2 regions of the Mannheimia kashgarensis genome follow, and region 1 is predicted to be linked to the other one. Evidence: riboswitches for the same ligand, from Rfam matches in the RefSeq annotation. Region 1 holds a riboswitch; the other holds the start of a gene.
What was found. A riboswitch is a leader RNA that binds a small molecule or an ion and turns the genes downstream of it on or off. The one in region 1 is predicted to bind thiamine pyrophosphate.
Positions count from the first base shown of each region.

Region 2: linked by a shared signal. The riboswitch ahead of thiB (thiamine ABC transporter substrate binding subunit) and the one ahead of thiM (hydroxyethylthiazole kinase) in region 1 are both predicted to bind thiamine pyrophosphate.

Region 1 covers NZ_JBGTYY010000003.1:2,683-6,144, forward strand. The annotation lists gene ACERCF_RS02175 (MFS transporter) at 1-560, opposite strand, end outside; gene thiM (hydroxyethylthiazole kinase) at 553-1,371, opposite strand; TPP riboswitch at 1,429-1,534, opposite strand; gene nrdD (anaerobic ribonucleoside-triphosphate reductase) at 1,572-3,353, opposite strand; gene nrdG (anaerobic ribonucleoside-triphosphate reductase activating protein) at 3,350-3,462, opposite strand, start outside.
Region 2 covers NZ_JBGTYY010000001.1:79,025-82,486, reverse strand. The annotation lists gene ACERCF_RS00390 (amidohydrolase family protein) at 66-1,049, opposite strand; TPP riboswitch at 1,281-1,424, shown strand; gene thiB (thiamine ABC transporter substrate binding subunit) at 1,467-2,420, shown strand; gene dksA (RNA polymerase-binding protein DksA) at 2,655-3,104, shown strand; gene pcnB (polynucleotide adenylyltransferase PcnB) at 3,171-3,462, shown strand, end outside.

The sequences.
Region 1 (3,462 bases):
CACGCCCAATCTAAAAAGGCTTGCTCACCATAAATTAGGTTTACGAGGTAGAACGCTCCGTTTGCCAATAGTAAGCCGATGGGAGCTCCCATTTGTGGAAAAATACCATAAAACGCCCGCTTGTGTTTTGGGGCGTGTTCGGTTGCTACTAATGCCGCTCCGCCCCATTCGCCGCCCAAGCCTAAACCTTGTCCAATTCGGCATAAGCAGAGTAGCACCGTTGCCCAAATGCCAATGGCGGCATAGTTCGGCAGTAAACCAATCGCGACTGTAGATAAGCCCATCAATAGTAGCGAGGCAATCAGCGTTTGTTTACGTCCATATTTATCGCCAAAATGCCCGAAAATAATCGACCCCATCGGGCGAGTGAAAAAAGCAAGGGCAAGAACAGAAAGCGACATTAATTGGTTAGAAACAAGGTCATCGCTATTAAAAAACTGCACATTAAATACCAGCACCGCCGCCATTGTATAGATATAGTTATCAAAATATTCAATGGCTGTACCAACCATTGAGGCAACGGCAACTTTGGTTGGGCTTGATTGCGTTGGTTTAGACATATTCTACCTCCGCATATTGCTCAACTGTTTCTGGCGTTAAAGCACCTAACTCATCTAACAGATTAACGGCAAATTGCCCGTATTGAGTAGGTTTAAGCGATTTTGCAGCTATTTCGCCTGCAATCGCATAGGCAGTACAAGCCTCAACAACGGCGTTGAAATAGTGTTCTTTCTCGGCAACCGCTAAAAATGCACCGCAAATGGCACTCAATAAACAGCCTGAAGCGGTAATTTGTGGGAACATTGGGCTGCCGTTTTTCAGCAATGCTGTGCGTAAGCCATCGCTTACCACATCGGTTTCGCCACTAATAGCTACTAAGGTTTTATAACGTTTCGCAACCTGTTGTGCGATTTCTACAACGCTGTGCGAGCCTTCCCCAGCATCAACCCCTTTGGCTTGCCAGTTTACGCCTGCGAGAGTGGCAAATTCCCCAGCATTGCCTCGAATAGCGGTAAATTGGATTTCATTCAATAAGGTTTCAACGGTTTGACGGCGAAAAGGCGTTGCCCCCACACCAACGGGGTCAAGCAGCACAGGGATGCCTAAACGGTTGGCTGTTTTTCCTGCCAGCACCATTGCTTCAACCTCTTTGCCAATGAGTGTGCCGATATTAATTACTACTGCTTTGCTTAAGGCTGGCACGGTTTCCATTTCCTCAATGGCAGCTGCCATAATCGGCGAAGCTCCGAGAGCTAATAAGCCGTTGGCGGAAAAGTTAGCGGCAACAATGTTGGTAATATTGTGAACAAGCGGTCGATTTTGCCGAATTTTTTGCAAATAGATAGATTGAAATGGGGTAGATGTGGTCATCGTTTATTCCTCATTGTATTGAAAAAAACAATGCACCAACACAAACGGGAATAGAACGGTTTTAAGCCTTTAGTTTCCTACGTCAGTGCTAACTGCATCAGGTTCAACGGGTATTTCTCAGCTTGCTTTATGAGATATAAAACAAGCACCCCGACTAAATGAGAGCTCAATATAAAACTTTAGAAAATAGTTGTAAAGATTTAAGCCGCTTCTCGATGATAAAACCGCAAACTATGCTCTTTTTGGCGGGCGGAGCTAAAGGCGGAAACCCGTTTTAAGTAACCGATAACACGAGTGCCATAGTCAATGTTTTTAGAGCCGCATTTGGAGCAACTATGCAGAGTACGTTTGTCTATATGGTTGCATTCATTGCAAATGGTAATTTTAACGTTAATGCAGAAATAGTTGCAGCCTGTTTTGGCAGCGGTGTCTAATAATGAACGGTAGCCATTGGCGGTTAAGGCTTCATCAAGGTTTAAATGCAGAGCGGATCCGCCATCTAGCCATTCAATTAGTTCTTTACCGTGTAGCAAGAATTTATCAAGGGCATTAATTTCTTCATCTTCAACCACATAGAAATAAGAGTTGTAGCAATCACGAGGCACGAAGTAGCCGTCTGTTTTATCCCATTTTGCATTTTTTACCCCTAAATTTTCGGCAGGGACAAATTCGGTGTTGAATTTCACGCCATATTGCTGGCTGGCAGCTTGATTTGCCTCAAAAATAGTTTTTAAGCGAGATTGTACAAAGTCAATATATTCGGGGTTATAACCCACTTTTAAGCCTTGCGATTCAGCCGCTTCCGCCATTCCGTTAATACCAATGGTAAGGAATTGTTTATCGAGTGAAATAAAGCCAGCCTCATAAACAGGGAGCATTCCGTTGGCTAAATATTTTTCCATTAATTTTCGGTAAGCGTATTGATATTTATGGATCTTGCTGACTTCTTGGCTCAAATCACGCTTATCTTGCACTAAACGGTTCATATTAATTGTAATTACATTTATTGAGCCTGTTGCAACACCGCCTGCACCGAGCGAGTAAGAGAAAGTGTGATCGCTAATTTCATTGCGTAAACGGCAGCAAGAGGCGAGCGAATCAGGGTTATCTGACTGATAAATAAAAAAGGAATTACCTTGTGCCAATTCATTTGCCATTTGGTTGACAAATTCATCATCTTTGCATTTGCCTTGCTCAGTTAGCATTGCGGCGGTTACAACTGGGAAGGTAAGAATGGCTTTGCTGCGTTCTTTGTTAAACCATTGCATAAAGAAAAGCTGCAATTTAGCGGTGGTTTCCCAGTTTGGTTTTTCAAAATCAGGGAACACAAAGTTGCCGAACATTGCCTCGAAATAGAATTTATCGTAAACCGAAATATTCCAAAACACGCTTTGATAGCCCCGTGCCGCCGCAGGTTGGTTGATACTGTAAACGACTTGTTGAAGGTGGTTTTCAATGTCTGAGCGGTGCGTTTCTAAATAGTTATCGCCATAATCTTTACGGGCAAAGTAGTCAAAGTAGGTTAGAAATTCAACGGTTGCAACTGCCCCTGCAAATTGTGAGCTGATGGCAAAAACAAAATTAATAAAAGAGCCACAGAAAGAAGCGAGATGTTTTGGAGCTTTGGATTCACCCCCCAGTTTGGTTAAGCCATCTCGTAAAAACGGATACATCGTAACAGATACACAGTAAGGCTTGAGGCTGGTTTCATCGTGAACGTAAATTTCGTGTGTTTCAATTTGGCGGAGATATTCACAAGCGGTCTCTTTTCCAAAAAGTTTTGCAATTTTTTTGCTAACTTTTGCTCGATTAATTTGCACAAAAAGATCTTTCATCAGCTCGTTTTCCATTGTAGCGATATTTTTTTGTGTTACGTTGGCGTTAGCATCCATTTTTGAGCCATCAGCGGCATTTTTAGCTTGAATGTAATGATCGATAAATTTTAATTTGCGTGATAGTTGTTCCTCTTCTAATCGAATCATAGCGTTGCTCCTTTGATAAATAAGTGGTTTAGATTTTCGTTAGTGCGTAAATCAATAAAACGTTGGTTAGTGGTTAGGCTGTTTAATCCGCCTCGTTCGGCAATCCAAC
Region 2 (3,462 bases), on a different contig from region 1:
ACTAAAAAAGAGTTGATATTTAGCATATCAACTCTTTTTTGTTTTTGCATAAATAAAGCTATTAATTATAAGCCTAATACTTTTCGTCCATTAATACTGGCGATATTTGCCATTTCTTCTAAGTTAGTAAAACGGCAGCCCGCAGAGAGCAGACTTAACTCCTGCCACATATCGCCTTCACATAATGGCACCATATAATCGCAGATGTTGTCTGTACCAATTGCAACAGTAATACCTTCAGGAATTAGTTCATCAGCAGGAGTTAGAGCATTATGGAAAGGTTGCAAATCTTCTTTACGACCACTATCAATCCACGCCATCGGGCAAGCAATGACCATCATTTGACTATTACGCATTTTTTGATACAACATTTTACGGTAATCTTTTGGGTGGGCCCCAATTGAAATACCGTGAATTGCCACAACACGTCCTTGCATTCCGTGTTCTACCGATTTATCACAGAGTTGCTCGGTTTCTTTTTCTTTTGGCGAGTTAAATTGATCGACGTGAACGTGCAGCATTTTACCTTGTGACTTAGCTGTCTCCATTAAAATATCCATCGCCTCTAAGCCTTTGCCGTAATCTACTTCATCACGGTAAGGTAAGCCGCCGATAATATCTACCATTTCAGAGCCAATATCGAACCATTTTTTCGCCGTTGGTTCAATCACACCTTTTAACGTTTGGTTAGCAAATTTTAAGACAATATCATTTTTATACACTTCACGGGCTTTATGAGCGGCAATAATCGCTCTGTCTTCACATACCTGATCGATATCCACAAAAGTCCCGAATGCGGTAACCCCTTGTGAAATCATCAATTCAATGGCTTGCGAGAAGCGGCGGTAGTAATCTTCTACGCTTGAATTGCGTTTTACTTCATCTACCAAGTCCCATTTTTGTTGTAGATTCGCATTTTGGTAAACAGTGATTTTCTCTGGCGTCATTGTAAATGCACGGTCTGCGTGAGCGTGTGCATTTACCCAGCCGCCTTGCTTGATGATTTCATCACGAATATGACCTTTTAGGGTACGAATCAACTGGCTCATTTGTTATTTTCCTCTTTAATATTCTTGCAAATTTAAGTCTGTAAAATAAATAAAAAAACAGCTACGCATCAGAAAACGATGCGTAGCTGTTATTTAGAATTCGGTTTAAGGGATTTTATCTGTTTCATCTCTAGTTCCTTGTTTGGACTAGGGCGATAGTATAATGATTTTTTAACTAAATAGCAAACGTTTGCGAATATTGAAATTCAGCAACAAACTTTTTACAATAAAGCGTTCTCATTGGGGTGCAACAAGCGGTCTAATTTGCCTAAAAATTTGCAAATTTTCGCTAAAATCCAACCGCTTGTAGCTGAGAAATACCCATAGAACCTGATCTGATTAATATCAGCGTAGGGATTTGAGATAGCAAACTTGCCTCTTAAATCCTTCTATCAACGTAATTTAGAAGGGCTTTTTATGAAACTGATTTTATCTTCATTGGCACTACTTACCGCCACCGCTTTTGCCAACCAACCAACACTTACCGTTTACACTTATAGTTCGTTTGCCTCTGAATATGGTCCGGCTGCAAAATTAGAGCAAAATTTTGAGAAAGAGTGTAACTGTGATTTAAAATTTATGCCGTTTGATAATGGTGTAACAATGTTCAACCGTGTGCGTTTAGAAGGTGAAAAAACCAAAGCCGATGTGGTGTTAGGCATTGATAATTTCTTGCAAGCCGAAGCAGAGAGTTCAGGGCTATTTACTGAGTTTGATGCAAAAACCAAATTAGAGATGAAAGATAAAATTTTCTTTCCGTATGATACAGGCTCTTATGCCTTTATTTACGATAAAGAAAAGCTCAAAAATCCACCTAAAAGTTTGAAAGAACTGGTTGAACGCCAAGATTTAAAAATTATTTATCAAGACCCAAGAACCAGTAGCGTTGGGCGAGGCTTCTTAATGTGGGTAAATCAAGTGTATGGTGATGAAGCTCCAACTGCTTGGAAAACATTGGCAAAACATACCATAACGGTAGGTAAAGGCTGGTCTGAAACTTATGGAGCTTTCTTAAAAGGGGAATCGGATTTAGTATTAAGTTATACTACATCGCCTTTATATCATACGTGGCACGAAAACACCGATAAATATATAGCAGCTCCATTCGAGGAAGGGCATTTAGTTCAAGTGGAAAATGCGGCAATTGTAAAAACGACTAAACAAAGAGCGTTAGCAAATCAATTTTTAGCATTTTTGCATAAGCCGGAGTCGCAACATATTATTTCTTATCATAATGTGATGAATCCTGTTTTAGCGGAAGGTGTTGATTCTGCTTTTGCAGAAATGCCAGGCTATAAAACATTAGAATTTAACCCACCATCTAATGACACCATTCAAAAATGGCTCGCAGATTGGTCAAAAAGCTGGTAATAAATAAGCAGAATGATAGCCGAATTGTAATTCGGCTATCATTTTGTACAAATAGATCAGTATAAATGCAAAATTTTTGCAAATTTATTTGTTAGTCATTCAATTTTGTGTTATTTATAGCCGCCATTACTAAAAACCCGAAGATGTTGATTTTTTCGTATATGCAGTTACAAGGAAGTTAGGTCGTATTCGGGATATAATTTTGACAATAAAATTCCAAACAAGGAGTAATCTATGACTGAAGCGGCTAAAACCACCTCTCTTGGTTTATTAGCATTAGCAGGTGTTGAGCCTTATGAGCCGGCAAAAGATGAAGAGTATATGAATGAAGCTCAACGTGAGCATTTCAAAAAAATTCTGACAGCGTGGCACGGTCAAATTATGGAAGAAGCAGAACGCACAAAAAGCCAGCTTCAAGAAGATATGACAAACTTTGCTGACCCTAACGATCGTGCAAGCCAAGAGGAAGAGTTCAGTTTAGAACTTCGTAACCGTGATCGTGAGCGTAAATTATTGAAAAAAATTGAGCAAACGTTATATAGAATTCAAGAAGACGATTACGGCTTTTGTAACGCTTGCGGCGTAGAAATTGGGATCAAACGCTTAGAAGCCCGACCAACCGCAGATTTATGTATAGATTGCAAAACGTTAGCTGAAATTCGTGAGAAGCAGTTAGGTTTATAAGCAAATTACATAATGCCTCTTTTATAAGAGGCATTTACTATTTAGAGGTGTATTATTTTTAATTATATTAAGTCATTATTTTCCAAACCGAAAAAGCAAGAAAAGGAAAATAAGCCAGTAGTTGAACCAAGAGCAGAGAAAACAACTAAATCTACTCGTCCTAAACGTTCAGCCCCTAAATTAACAGAGCAAAAAAGCCATAAAAAAGGCAGTAAAGGTCATCAAACAGATGTGCCTTCTCATCTCCTACATAAAAAATTTACGTTAAGTGCTGCTCAATACGGCATTAGTCCGAAGGATTTCCCTAAAAATGCCCTTTCTATTGTAGATAAATTACATCTTGCAGGATTTGAAGCCT